2 regions of the Streptomyces sp. NPDC002206 genome follow, and region 1 is predicted to be linked to the other one. Evidence: riboswitches for the same ligand, from Rfam matches in the RefSeq annotation. Region 1 holds a riboswitch; the other holds the start of a gene.
What was found. A riboswitch is a leader RNA that binds a small molecule or an ion and turns the genes downstream of it on or off. The one in region 1 is predicted to bind cyclic di-AMP.
Positions count from the first base shown of each region.

Region 2: it holds a riboswitch for cyclic di-AMP, as region 1 does, so the genes downstream of both, ACWCP8_RS12250 (M23 family metallopeptidase) here and ACWCP8_RS23660 (transglycosylase family protein) in region 1, are expected to answer to the same signal.

Region 1 covers NZ_JBSFCW010000013.1:74,320-81,360, reverse strand. The annotation lists gene ACWCP8_RS23685 (NAD(P)/FAD-dependent oxidoreductase) at 1-417, opposite strand, end outside; gene ACWCP8_RS23680 (Ppx/GppA phosphatase family protein) at 881-1,822, opposite strand; gene ACWCP8_RS23675 (DUF501 domain-containing protein) at 1,819-2,433, opposite strand; gene ACWCP8_RS23670 (FtsB family cell division protein) at 2,503-2,973, opposite strand; gene eno (phosphopyruvate hydratase) at 3,076-4,356, opposite strand; gene ACWCP8_RS23660 (transglycosylase family protein) at 4,639-5,367, opposite strand; cyclic di-AMP (ydaO/yuaA leader) riboswitch at 5,368-5,538, opposite strand; gene ACWCP8_RS23655 (transglycosylase family protein) at 5,839-6,771, opposite strand; gene ACWCP8_RS23650 (cytochrome P450 family protein) at 6,877-7,041, opposite strand, start outside.
Region 2 covers NZ_JBSFCW010000005.1:17,838-24,878, reverse strand. The annotation lists gene ACWCP8_RS12280 (sulfite oxidase) at 1-176, shown strand, start outside; gene ACWCP8_RS12275 (SHOCT domain-containing protein) at 216-632, opposite strand; gene ACWCP8_RS12270 (hypothetical protein) at 844-1,014, shown strand; gene ACWCP8_RS12265 (SPFH domain-containing protein) at 1,115-2,311, shown strand; tRNA gene ACWCP8_RS12260 (tRNA-Met) at 2,429-2,502, shown strand; gene ACWCP8_RS12255 (PP2C family protein-serine/threonine phosphatase) at 2,831-3,973, shown strand; cyclic di-AMP (ydaO/yuaA leader) riboswitch at 4,222-4,374, shown strand; gene ACWCP8_RS12250 (M23 family metallopeptidase) at 4,386-5,504, shown strand; gene ACWCP8_RS12245 (aldo/keto reductase) at 5,682-6,626, shown strand; gene ACWCP8_RS12240 (PrsW family intramembrane metalloprotease) at 6,631-7,041, opposite strand, start outside.

The DNA.
Region 1 (7,041 bases):
GATGGCCTCCTCGATGCCCTTCATGCCGATGCCCTGTTCGGCCAGGCCGGGGATCGGGAAGGTGCGGGAGACCGCGCCCATCGCGATGACCAGGTAGTCGAAGGGCAGCTCGTAGGCCTCGCCGACGAGCGGCGCGACCGTGGCGACCTTGCGGTCCTGATCGATGGTCGTGACGCGGCCGGTGAGAACCTCGGCCTTCGGCAGTACGCGTCGCAGCGGGACGACGACATGCCGAGGCGAGATGCTGCCGGCGGCGGCTTCGGGGAGGAAGGGCTGGTAGGTCATGTACGACCGGGGGTCGACGACCGTGACGGTCGCCTCGCCGTAGCGCATCTTCTTCAGAATGCGCCGAGCTGCGTACAGGCCTACGTACCCACCGCCTACTACGAGGATCCTGGGACGCTCCGTGGTGCTCATGCCATCGAGTATCCACCCCGCCTGGGGGGCACGCTCGTGAGCCCCTTCACAAGGTATCCCCCACCCTCTGCTACACTTCGCCGCCCACGTGACCGAGGTCATGGCGGTGCGGGGGAACCACCGCGCCGTGGCGAACGTTGTTCACCGCTTGTGAGCAGGCCCTTGAGCCCCGCGAGCGCAGTGAATCACCCTCTTCTCGCACCGCCTCGAAACACACCCGGAACCGTCCCGCATGCGCGGCGGGCGGACCCGTCGGCGGCCGTGGAAGCCCGTACGGAGCAGAAGTCTGGTCCGGAGTGCCGAATTCCTTGTGAAGAAGTTCACGAACTTCGTCGCGGCGTGTCTTCGGAGGGGGTCCCCGAAGGGTCCACGGGGAGCCGACGGAGGCTCAAAGGTGCAGGCGGGAGTGCGCATGAGCGCGTTACCGGCCGCGCTCGTACGCACCCCCGCCCGGCAGCCTCGGCTAGGCGATCGACCAGCCGATCCCGTCCAGAATGTCGTGCTCGCTGACGACGACCTCGCGGGCCCCGGTCCGCTTCATCACGGCCAGCAGGACGAGCGCCCCGGAGGTGATCACATCGACGCGTCCCGGGTGCATCGCGGGGATCGCGGCACGCTCGGCGTGGGTCGAGGTGACGAGCCGCCCGGTGATCTCCTGGACCTGCTCGAAGGAGATCCTGGAGTGGTGGATCGCCTCGGAGTCGTACTCCTGCAGTCCCAGCGCGATCGCGGCCACGGTGGTGACGGTGCCCGCGAGGCCGACGAGCGTGGCGGCCTCGGTGAGCGGGACGCTCTCCTCGGCGAGGTCCAGAGCGGCGTCGATGTCCGCGCGGATCGCGGTGATCTGACCCAGCGTGGGCGGGTCGGTGACGACACCGTCACGTACGAGGTGGCGCTCCGTCATCCGTACGCAGCCGATGTCCACGGACCGCGCGGCCAGAACCCGGTCGTCGCCGACGACGAACTCGGTGGAGCCGCCGCCGATGTCGACCACCAGATACGGCTTGGCGAGATGGTCCCGGCCCGCGAGCTCCTTGGTGGCGCCCTCGAAGGAGAACTCCGCCTCCTGGTCGCCGCTGATCACCTCGGGCTCGACGCCGAGGATGTCCAGCACGCCGCGGACGAACTCGTCCCTGTTCTCCGCGTCGCGGGAGGCGGAGGTGGCGACGAAGCGGAGCTTCTCCGCGCCGTGCCCCTTGATGACGTCCGCGTACCGGCGGCAGGCGGCGAAGGTCCGCTCCAGCGCGTCGGGGGCGAGCCTGCCGGTGCGGTCCACGCCCTGCCCGAGCCGGACGATCTCCATCCGCCGGTCGAGCTCGGTCAGCTCACCGGTGGCGGGGTCGGCATCGGCGACGAGCAGCCGGATGGAGTTGGTTCCGCAGTCGATGGCGGCAACGCGGGTCACCGGCCGTCCCCCTCACCGGGCTCGTCGGCCGGCCGGGAGGCGAAGTGGCCGCTGTCGTTCGCGTCGACCGTCCACCCGTCGCTCTCGCCCGGAGCCACGCACGGCGTCACGCACGGCCCCTTGCGCCACCACTCCGGCAGCATCGCAATCGCCTCGTCCCCCAGCGGATTCACGCCCGGCCCCGCCGCCAGCGAGTGCCCGACCAGCACATGCAGGCACTTCACCCGGTCCGGCATACCCCCCGCGCTGGGGAAGCCCTCCAGCACCTCGATCGCGTCACGCCGGGCGATGTAGTCCTCGTGCGCATTGCGGTACGCCGCCGCCAGCTCCGGGTCCGTGGCCAGACGCTCCGTCATCTCCTTCATGACGCCGTTCGCCTCCAGCGTTCCGATCGCGGACGCCGCGCGCGGGCACGTCAGGTAGTACGTCGTCGGGAACGGCGTACCGTCCTCCAGCCGGGGCTGCGTCTCGACCACGTCCGGGTTGCCGCACGGGCAGCGGTGCGCGATCGCGCGCAGCCCGCGCGGCGGGCGGCCGAGCTGCTGCTGGAACGCGGCGATGTCCGCCTCGGTGGGCGTGGTGGATTCGGTCTGGGGAGGGGGCGTTTCCATGCCTGCCTTGGTTCTACTCGGGATGCTTGGACTGCGGTTCCGCAGAGGATCAGGAGAAAGGAGAAGGGGTCAGTCGCGGTCGGCGGAGTCCACGCCGTCCCACAGGTTCGAGTGCCACGGCCGGTCGGTCTCCTCCGACCCTCCGCTGCGCTCCTTGGCCGCGTCCGGGTCGACCACGGTGTAACCGGTCTCCCCGGGAAGGACGTAGTGCAGGTGCTCCCGGGCCAGCCGCCGGATGTACGCGTCGTCCTGGAGGCGCGCCTTCTCGTCGCGCAGCTCCTCGGTGCGCGCCTCCGCCTCCTGCGCCAGCCGCTCCTGGTCGGCGATCTCGTCGCGCTGCGACACGTACTGCCGCATCGGGTACGCGAGCGCCACCACCAGGGAGCAGACGACAAGCGCGAGGAAAGCGGCCCGGCCGGTGAGCCGGGAGCGGCGGGCCTGGCGGCGGTTCTGGGACCGGTAGACGCGGGCGGCGGTCTGCTCTCCGAGCAGCCGCAGCCGGGTCGCGGTGGAGAACCGGTCCCGGTCCTTCGCGGCCATGTCTCCGCCTCCCCACTACGCACGTCCGTCCCCGCACACGGTACGGGACCGAGTGCGGGGACGGACGGAGGCCGGTGCCTTCGGCCCGTGACGGGCCTGCGATCAGCCCTTGAAGCGCGGGAACGCGGAGCGGCCCGCGTACACCGCCGCGTCGTCGAGGATCTCCTCGATACGCAGCAGCTGGTTGTACTTGGCGACACGGTCCGAGCGGGCCGGGGCGCCGGTCTTGATCTGACCGCAGTTCACCGCGACGGCGAGGTCGGCGATGGTGACGTCCTCGGTCTCGCCGGAGCGGTGGGACATCATGCACTTGAAGCCGTTGCGCTGGGCCAGCTCGACGGCGTCCAGGGTCTCGGTCAGCGAACCGATCTGGTTGACCTTGACGAGCAGGGCGTTGGCGGAGCCCTCCTCGATGCCACGGGCCAGGCGCTCCGGGTTGGTGACGAACAGGTCGTCGCCGACGATCTGCACCTTGGCGCCGAGCTTCTGGGTGATGACGTTCCAGCCGGCCCAGTCGTCCTCGTACAGCGGGTCCTCGATGGAGACCAGCGGGTACGCGGAGACGAGCTCCTCGTAGTACTCGGTCATCTCGGCGGCCGAGCGGGACTTGCCCTCGAACTCGTACTTGCCGTCCTTGTAGAACTCCGAGGCGGCGACGTCGAGCGCGAGCGCGATGTCCTTGCCCGGGGCGTAACCGGCCTCCTTGATGGCCTCGAGGATGAGGTCCAGGGCGGCGCGGTTCGACTCCAGGTTCGGCGCGAAGCCACCCTCGTCGCCGAGACCGGTCGACAGGCCCTTCGTCTTCAGGACCTTCTTCAGCGTGTGGTAGACCTCGGCGCCCCAGCGCAGGGCCTCGGAGAAGGACTCCGCGCCGATCGGGGCGATCATGAACTCCTGGATGTCCACGTTGGAGTCGGCGTGCGACCCACCGTTGAGGATGTTCATCATCGGGACGGGCAGCAGGTGCGCGTTCGGGCCACCGAGGTAGCGGAACAGCGGCAGGTCCGAGGCCTCGGAGGCGGCGTGCGCGACGGCCAGCGAGACGCCGAGGATGGCGTTGGCGCCGAGCGAGCCCTTGTTCTCGGTGGCGTCCAGGTCGAACATCGCCTGGTCGATCAGCCGCTGCTCGGTCGCGTCGTAGCCGACGAGCTCCGGGCCGATCTGCTCGATCACGGCGAGGACGGCCTTCTCGACGCCCTTGCCGTGGTAACGGTTGGGGTCACCGTCGCGAAGCTCAATGGCCTCGAACGCACCGGTGGAGGCGCCGGACGGAACAGCAGCACGGCCGGTGCTGCCGTCGTCGAGGCCAACCTCGACCTCGACCGTGGGGTTTCCGCGGGAGTCGAGGATTTCCCGGGCTACGACGACGTCGATGGACGGCACGAGGCATCTCCTTCTGGGATATGACGCTGGTTGTGCAGGGTCGCTTTGGCCTTGCGCCAAGAGCCTAACCGCCTTGGCCCACTGTGTTCGGCGACCGCCCGCCTCCTGGGACGAAAAAGGACCCAAGGGCACCCTTAGACGGGCAAATATCCAGAAACTTACTGAGCGGTAACCACAACAGTTGAACGGTGAGCGCAGAAACCCCGACCCCGCGCGTACGGGGGAATCCGCGCCGGGTCGGGGTGCTCAGGGGAGGAGAGAGCTTTTCTGCTGAGGTGCGTACTACTTCGTCAGGTGGAGCTGCTGACCCGGGAAGATCAGGTCGGCGTCCTTGACGATGTCCTTGTTCAGCTTGAACAGCTGGTGCCAGCCGCCCTTCACCTTGTGCGCCTCGGCGATCTTGCTGAGCGAGTCACCGGCCTTCACCTTGTACTCGCCGTCGCCCTTCGCGACCTTCTGGCCGGTCGGCGTGGTGACGGTCTTCGCGGCCTCGGGGGCGGTGCCGCGGTCCGAGCGGGAGGCGGTGGGGGCCTCGGTGTGCTCGGCCGGCTTCGGCGCGGCCGGCTTCGGCGCGGCCGGCTTCGCGGCGGCCGGCTTCGCGGCGGCGGAGCCGGTGTCGACGCCCGGGTCGACACCGTCGTTGGTCAGGTTGCCGGCACCGGCGCAGCCCCAGGCACCCGGACCCTGCATGTCGAGGAGCTTCTCGGCGACGGCGATCTGCTGGGCCTTGGTGGCCAGGTCGGCCCGCGGGGCGTACTGCGTGCCACCGGCGGCAGCCCAGCTGGACTGCGAGAACTGCAGGCCGCCGTAGTAGCCGTTGCCGGTGTTGATGGACCAGTTGCCACCGGACTCGCACTGGGCGACGGCATCCCACGTGGCGACGGAGGCGGCGGAGGCGCCCGTGGCACCCATCAGGGGAACGGCGATTGCGGCACCGGCGACACCGGCGAGCGTGGCCACACGGACGACCTTGGACGGGCGGCGGTTCTTGCCCTTGCTGTTCAGCAGCATGGTTCTCCTCACCGACGCCTACGAGGTGAGCTGTCGGGTTCGGGCCAAGTGAGTTGCCCGGTCGCACGTCCTAGCACGCGACTTCACCCCAAGCCGGTCCTGACGGTCCTTCGACCATCGGGCCCGGCGCTTACCTGGGTCCCCCGCTCCTGCCTACGGCGCTTTACGCGTCTGTTCCCTTCGACCGACGGCAGGATTCGGCGTGACGGTCGACGGGGCCCGCGGTGCGAGCGGTTCCGACCGTAAACGCACGCAACCCCCACATTCAAAGACGGGCATAACGGGCAATCATCCCCTTCTTGCGTCCGGCCGGTCATCGTTTTCGCAGGTGGGGGGCGATACGGGCAGAGCCGGCAGACAAGACACGCCGATTGACGCAAAGAGACCCATGTCTCACTTACGCATAAGCGGACATAGGCCTCTGAACTACCCTGATTTTTGGGGTGATTTAAGCTGTTGATCAGACCGGTCTCACTCCGCCTTCACGCCGAGCTCGAGGCTCTGGCCAGGAAGAATGAGATCCGGGTCGTCGCCGACAGCACTCTTGTTGGCCTCATAGAGCGCCGGCCATCCGCCATGAACCTTCTGTGCATCAGCAATTGCCCAGAGGTTGTCGCCCGGCCGAACGGTGTATGTGCCGTCGGCGGCCGAGCCGCGCGTGTCGCGTCCGCCACTGTTACCGCGGGAAGCATGGCGGCCCGAGTCGCGGTCACCGTCCGTTCCCGCGCCCTGGCTCACCTCGGGGGCCGGCGCGCCACGGTGCTTACCGCCCGTCTCGCTGCCGGAAGAATCGGAGGAGAGGGACGAGTCAGCCCAACCGGACGTATCCGACACATCGGATGACGACTCGCTCGACGCCTGACCCGACGCCTTGCCCGACGTCTTGCCGGATGACTTCGACGACTTGGCGGACGACGACTTCGATCCGCCCGAGGGGCTCGCCTCGTCCGACGATTCGTCGGACGGGTCCGCGCTCTGCGTCGGGTCGGCCGACAGCAGACTTCCCGGGTCGACACCCGGCAGCGTCCCGTCCACCGTGAGCCCGGAGATCACCGCACAGCTGGGCCACGCCCGTGGCCCCTGGTCGTCGAGGACCTTCTCGGCGACCGCTATCTGCTGCGAGCGGCTGGCGAGGTCGGCACGCGAGGCGTACGCCTCGCCGCCGTACGACTTCCAGGTGTCCTGCGAGAACTGGAGACCGCCGTAGAAGCCGTTGCCGAGGTCGGCACTCCACATGCCGCCGCTCTCGCACTCGGCGACCCGGTCCCAGGTCGTGGCGCCGGCCGCGTGCGCACCGGCCGCACCGAGCAGCGGGATGGCGATGGCCGAGCCGGTGACGCCTGCGGCGACGACGATGGCGGGTGCCTGACGAGGGCGACGGTGTCTGCCGTTCGCGGAGCCCATGCGGTTGCCTTCCGTGTGACTGACAAGTGACTGGTGAGTCGAACGGTGAAGGTAGCGGCAGTCGAACGCTTGTCACAAGTCGATGCAGCGCAGATCACGTGAAAGTCACAGAGTTGACGGAGTGTCACTTTCGCCGGAGCGATGTCCGGGATCGAACTCCACGGGAAGAGTGCGCAGTCCGCGCATGATGAGCCCTCCGCGCCACCGCAAATCGGTAGGTTCCACCGCAAGGCGCAGGTCCGGTAGGCGTCTCAGCAGCGTGGCCAGCGC
Region 2 (7,041 bases), on a different contig from region 1:
GGGCCTGGCAACGGTGGCAGTCGTTCTGGATAGCCACGCCCGGAGACCATGTCCTCGCCGCCCGCGCCACCGATGCGGCGGGCCGGGTCCAGCCGCTGACCCAGCCGTGGAACCGCGGCGGCTTCGGCAACAACCGCGTCCAGCGGATCCCGGTCCATTGCGGGCCGGGACGCTGAGATGAGGAGTACGCCCGGGGGCCGGAGGGGCGATGCGGCTCAGATGAGGAGCTTCGTCTTCGCCTGCCGGTACTCCTCTTCCGTGATGGCGCCCCGGTCCTTGAGGTCCGCGAGTTTCGCCAGCTCCTCGACGCTGCCGCGGCTCTTCGGTGCGCCGCCACCCGTGTCACCGGCGCCTGCGGCCTCGCGCACGTACGCCTTGAAGGCGGCCTCTCTCTCCTGGGCCTCCTTGAGGTCGCGCTTCCCCATGGATTTGCCGCGCGCGATCACATAGATCAGGACGCCGAGATACGGCAGCACCAGGGCCAGGATCAGCCAGCCGGCTTTGGCCCAGCCGCCCAGGTCGTCGCTGCGGAAGATGTCCGCGATGACCTTGAAGAGGAGGAACAGCCACATGATCCAGAGGAAGAACCAGAGCATGGTCCAGAACAGATTGAGCAGGGGGTAGTCGTCCATGTTCGGCTCCCTGGTCGTCGCTGTGGCGCAGCGTCGAATGCCTGAATTCTGAATCAGTCATATCACCAGATATGGACGCCTGCTCGTCGTCGTTCGAGGCCGTTCCTCCGGGGTGGTGCGGAGTACCTTGGAATCATGAGGGAGGCGTGGGCGAGGGCGTATGAGAGCCGCAGATGAGTCGGCCCTGAGCCCGGTCGGGGCGATCGGGCGCGTGACCGTGCCGATCCCGCAGGGCGGCCCGGGCGAAGTGCTGGTGGCCGTACGGGGTGGCTCGGAGGCCTACACCGCATGGTCGACGACGTCGATCGACAGGGACGAACGCGTGGTTGTCGTCGACTCGGTCTCGGCGCGCAGCGTGTTGGTCGAACGGCTGCCGGCCTGAACGCAGGAATCGGAGCCGAGACCCGACGCAGGGACCGACGCCAGGGACCGACGCCGAGAGCCGACACCGAGATGAAATGACCTACGGCAGGAGTTCGCTCATGTTGTTCTGGCACGTTCCCGCGCCCAACGAGGCGATGCTCATCTCCGGATCGAAGCGGCAGACGCAGGACACCCAGTTCCGGATCGTCACCGGCCACGGCAGTTTCGTCGTACCCGTGAAGCAGAAGGCGCGCATGCTCTCCCTGGCGCTGCGTGAGGCGGAGATCACCGAGGACTGCGTCACCCAGCAGGGCATCCGTCTCAACGTCCGCGCAGTCGCCGTCTTCAAGGTCGGTGACGACGCCGTCTCCATCGCCAACGCCGCACGCCGCTTCCTGTCCGAGCAGGAACAGATGGAGGAGCTCGCCGGCCGGATCTTCGCCGGTCACCTGCGTTCCATCATCGGCGGGCTGACCGTCGAACAGATCATCCGGGAACGGAACCGGGTCTCCCAGGAGGTCATCGCAGGCAGCCACGGCGAGATGGAGAAACTCGGCATCGTCGTGGACGCCCTCCAGATCCAGGAGATCGACGACGCCACCGGCTACATCAACAACCTCGCCGCCCCGCACGCGGCCGCCGTCGCCAGCCAGGCCCGGATCGCCCAGGCCAGGGCCGACCAGGAAGCGGCCGAGCGCGAGCAGCAGGCCGCGGCGCTCAAGGCCGAGTACGAACGGGACACCGCGATCAAGCGGGCCGGCTTCCTCGCCGAGACCGAGCAGTACAACGCCCGCGCCGCCCAGGCCGGACCGCTGGCCCAGGCCAGGGCGTCGCAGGAGGTCATCGAGGAGCAGACGGCTCTGGCCGAGCGGCAGGCCGCGCTGGCCGCACAGCGGCTGGAGGCGGAGGTCAGGCGTCCGGCGGACGCCGAGGCGTACCGGCAGCGCACGCTCGCCGAGGCAGCCCGGGACCGGGCGAAGTTCCAGGCCGACGGCAACGCGTACGCCGAACGGACCCTGGCCCAGGCGCAGGCCGACGCCAACACCGCCCGCGCCGCCTCGCTCCGGGACGGCAACCAGGAACTGATCGCGGCCAATCGCATCGTGGAGAACCTGCCGACGCTGGCCGACGCGGCCGCCCGCGGGATGAAGGGGGCCAACCTCACCGTGCTCAACGGCACCAACGGGGTCAACGAGATGGCGGCCGGGGTGGTGGGCCAGGGGCTGGCCATCCTCCACTCGCTCCAGCGCAGCGCGAGCGCGGGAAAACCGGCGGTCGACGCGAAGCGGGCGCCGCGCATCACCGACTCGAACTGACCTGCGCATGGCAGGGGGGAAGGCGCGGGAAAGGCGGCGGGGCCCTTTTTGGATCGGGCAGCCAATTCGTCGGTGGTCAGCAGTCCGTTCCTGATGGCGTAGAGTTGTGTTTACCGACGCGGGGTGGAGCAGCTCGGTAGCTCGCTGGGCTCATAACCCAGAGGTCGCAGGTTCAAATCCTGTCCCCGCTACTGAAGAGTCAGGCCCGGCATGCATAAGCGTGCCGGGCCTGATTCATGTTTTCCGTCCCCCCTTTGGCCGATGAGGAGTCGCCGCGCGACGCCGCTCCGGCAAGCCTGGGAAGCGGGGCGCAGTCCGCAGCCGTGCGCGTGCAGGTCAGGACAGCCGTGCGGGTACCGGGCAGGGACAGCCGGGCGGGTACGGGGTATGAGACCACAGGGCGCACCGCCCAGGACAGCACAGGGCGCACCGCCCAGAGCAGCACAGGGCGCGCCGGGCAGGAGACCACAGGTGGGGATGGCGAAGGAGCTGCGCGTGGGGCGGGTCAGGGGGCGGGCCATGGTGCGCGGCTGGGCCTGGTGGTTCGTCCGTGCGCTGCCGACTCTGATGATCATCGGTGGGCTGGTGTTCGACTACCTCAGCCCACCGCCCTTCACCGCCGTGCCGATGTTCGTGGCCGCTCCGTTGATCGCCGCACCGTTCTTCTCGCCGGTCGGCACCGTCCTCACCGGCGTCGCCGCGGTTTTCTCGATCCTCTCGCTGCGGTTGTCCAGCGGCAGTCCGCTGCACGTCGTGCCGTTCATCGAGCTCGCCACCGTGATCACGGTCGCGGCCCTCGCCGTCGTCATCAACCGGGTCGTACGACGCAGCAACGAGCAGCTGGCTTCGGCGCGGGTCATCGCGGAGACCGCGATGCGGGCCGTGCTGCCGACGCCGTCCGAGCGGATCGGGGGGCTCCATGTCGCCGCGCGGTACGAGGCGGCCCAGGCGGACGAATTCGTCGGTGGTGACCTGTTCGCCGTGGCGGAGAGCTCGTACGGGGTACGGCTCGTGGTCGGGGACGTGCGGGGCAAGGGCCTCGAAGCAGTCGGGACGGTGGCGGTGGTCATCGGCGCGTTCCGGGAGGCCGCCGAGCAGGAGGATTCGCTGGAGGGCGTGGCGCGGAGGCTGGAGCGGGCGCTGGCGCGGGAGGGGGCGCGGCAGGGAGGGATCGATCCGGTCGAGGGGTTCGTCACCGCCGTGCTCGCCGAGATCCCGCCCGGTGCGGCCGAGGTGCGGATCGTCAACCGCGGTCATCCCGAGCCGCTGCTGCTCCACCCCGACGGCTCACTGGAGGCGTTGTTCCCGACGGTGCCCGCGCTGCCGCTCGGCATGGACCTGGGGGCGTGGACGGACCGGGCCGACGTATGGGAGCTGGCCGCCGGGATGACGCTGCTTGCGTACACGGACGGACTCTCCGAGGCGCGGGACGCCCAAGGGGACTTCTACGATCCGGCGGCCCGGCTGCGCGGGCGGATCTTTCCCGGGCCCGAGGAGCTGCTGTCCGCGCTGGCCGACGACGTACGGCTGCACACCGGCGGCAGGTCCACCGACGACATGGCGCTGCTCGCGGTCGCACGTCCCGCGCGGGGGCAGCCGAAGCGGCGCAGGACTGTGAAGATCGTGGGCCGGGACGCGAGCGAGGAAGAGCTGAGTCGGTGAAGGGGTTTTGCAGAGTGATGCCACCGTGCGTAATCGAAAGGCCTCACTCCGCATAACATTTGATACAACGTCAGAAAACGTGTGGTGGTTGAGTGGCGATCAACTCGCCCGTTTCCGCCCGATTGTGTCCCGTAAAGTCCAGGCCAAGACCGTTAACGATCAGTGGGAACGGCTTGGAATCGGACCCGTCCGTCTATTAACGTTCGATAACGCAGCGCGGTTGTCCCAGCCGTCGTCAGTGGCGGCACCGTGCGCGAGCGCCGAATTCCGCAAGGAAACCGGGGAACCACCTACATGGGGTGAATCGGACACCTGTGTCTCGTGAGAGGCAGAGGGATCCGTAGGAGACCTTCCTGCTCCGAACCCGTCAGCTAACCCGGTAGGCGAGAAGGAAGGAAAGGAGTGCGCCCCCGTGGCGTCCAACAAGCCTGCCCCCGAAGCCCCCTCCCGGTTCGGCTCCGACTTCACGACCGAGTACGGAACCGAGCAGCGAACCGATTTCGGCGCCGAGTTCACCACTGAGTTCGCGACCGACGGTTTCGGTGAGACCGACCGGGCGTGGGAGGAATGGAACCCCACGGAGGAGTCCGTCCGCCCCGTACGCGGCAAGCACCGCGTCGTCAAGCAGCGCAACGGGCTGGCCCGCAGCTCCACGGTGCTCGGAGTCGGCGTCATCGCGGCCGTGGGCGCGGGTGGCATGGCCACCGCGCAGAGCAAGCCGCCGGTCTCCATCTCCCTTCCCGATTCCCTCGCGGACAACCTCCCCGACGCCAAGTCCCTTCCCGGCGTGGGGGCCCTGTTCTCCGACGAGTCCGCCACCGACCAGGCGAAGTCCGCGGCTGCCGCCGCCCCGCTCACCAGCGCCGGCATCACCGTCGCCGAGGCCGAGCAGGGCACCACCGACGCCGGCGAGGCGCTGCGCGCCCGCATCCTCCAGCAGGCCGAGCAGCAGCAGAACGCCGCCGAGGCGGAGGCCAAGGCCGCTGAGGAGAAGGCCGCCGCGGAGAAGGCTGCCGCCGAGGCCAAGGCGAAGCAGGACGTCGCCGAGGCCAAGGCCGCCGCCGAGAAGAAGAAGGCGGAGGAAGAGGCGAAGGCGAAGGCCGAGGCCGCCCGGCTGGCCAAGCTCGCCGCCTCCTACGCCATCCCCACCTCGTCGTACACGATCACCTCGACCTTCGGTGAAGCCGGTTCGATGTGGTCCTCCGGCTACCACACCGGACTCGACTTCGCGGCGCCGACCGGCACCCCGATCAAGGCCATCCACAGCGCCACCGTCAAGTCGGCGGGCTGGTCCGGTTCGTACGGCTACCGCACGGTCCTGGAGCTCGAGGACGGTACGGAGCTGTGGTTCTGCCACCAGTCGTCGATCGACGTCAGCGTCGGCCAGAAGGTCACCACCGGTGACACCATCGGCCGCGTCGGAGCCACCGGCAACGTGACCGGACCCCACCTCCACCTGGAGGTCCACACCCCGGACGGCACGGGTATCGACCCGATGACCTGGCTGCGCGACAAGGGCCTCACCGTCTGAGCCCGCGCCGGTTCTCCGGCCTCTCAAACCCGGCAGTCCTGACGCTCACCCCCCGACGTCAGGGCTGCCGGTCTGCTCCACCCCGGTCCTTGCGACGCCGGTGCGGATGCGGATGCGGATGCCCGTGCGGCCCCCCGGTACGGAATAGCGGCCGCGGCGGAGTCCGTTGATCCATTTATGACATCTCTTCGTAAGCTCGGCACTTCCGACCTCCAGGTCTTCCCGCTCGCGCTCGGTGGCAACGTCTTCGGCTGGACCGCCGACGAGGAGCAGTCGTTCGCCGTGCTCGACGCGTACGTCGCGGCGGGCGGCAACTTCCTGGACACCGCCGACGCGTACTCCGCGTGGATCCCCGGCAACGAGGGCGGTGAGTCGGAGACGGTCATCGGCAAGTGGCTCGCCGCACGCGCCAACCGTTCCGACATCGTCGTCGCGACCAAGGTCGGCGCCCACCCCGCGTACAAGGGGCTCTCCGCCGCCACCATCAAGGCCGCGGCCGAGGAGTCGCTGCACCGGCTGGGCACCGACCACATCGACCTCTACTACACGCACTTCGACGACGAGACCGTTCCTGTCGAGGAGATCATCACCGCCCTCGACCAGCTGGTGAAGGAGGGCAAGGTGCGCGAGGTCGCCGCCTCCAACATCAGCCCGGAGCGGCTCCGGGCGTCCCTGGACTTCTCCGAACGCGAGGGGCTCGCCCGTTACGTCGCCCTGCAGCCGCACTACAACCTCGTATCCCGCGACACCTACGAGGGTGAGCTCCAGGAGACGGCCGCACGCGCCGGTCTCGCCGCCGTCCCGTACTTCGCCCTGGCCTCGGGCTTCCTCACCGGTAAGTACCGTCCGGGTGCGTCGGTGGAGAGCGCGCGGGCCGAGAAGGCCGGCCAGTACCTGGCGTCGGAGCGCGGACAGCAGGTCCTGGCCGCACTCGACAAGGTCGCCAAGGAGCGCAGCGCCGAGATCGCGACCGTCGCCCTGGCCTGGCTCGCCGCCCGTCCGACCGTCGCCGCACCGATCGCCTCCGCCCGTACGGTCGAGCAGGTGCCCGCCCTGGTGGCCATGGCCGACCTTCAGCTGACCGAGCAGGAACTCGCGGAGCTCACCGAGGCATCCGCCTGAGCCCTCACCAGGAGCGCGGAGGCGGGCCGCTGCCGTACGGCGACCGGACATACGGCTGCTGGGCATGGGGTGGCAGATACGGGTTCGGGCTGTAGCCGCCGTACTGCATCTGCGGGGCCGGCCCCGCAGATATGTACCGGGGGTGCAGGCGGCCCGTCGCCTGCGCCGCGTACGTCAGCGCGGGTGCCGCCACCTCCCTGCGCTGCCAGAGGTGGTGCAGCAGCTCCAGCTCGCGCGCCACGAAGTCCGGGTCCGCGGCCCCGCGGCGGGCCCGGCGGCGCAGGAACGCCAGCGACGTCGCGAACGACTCGTACTCGGCGACCGCACGGGCGGCCGCTCTGCCGCGCGCCTTGGCATGACTGCGGACCTGCGCCACGACCCGGCTGCTGCCGTACGCCGGCGAGTGGGCTGGTGG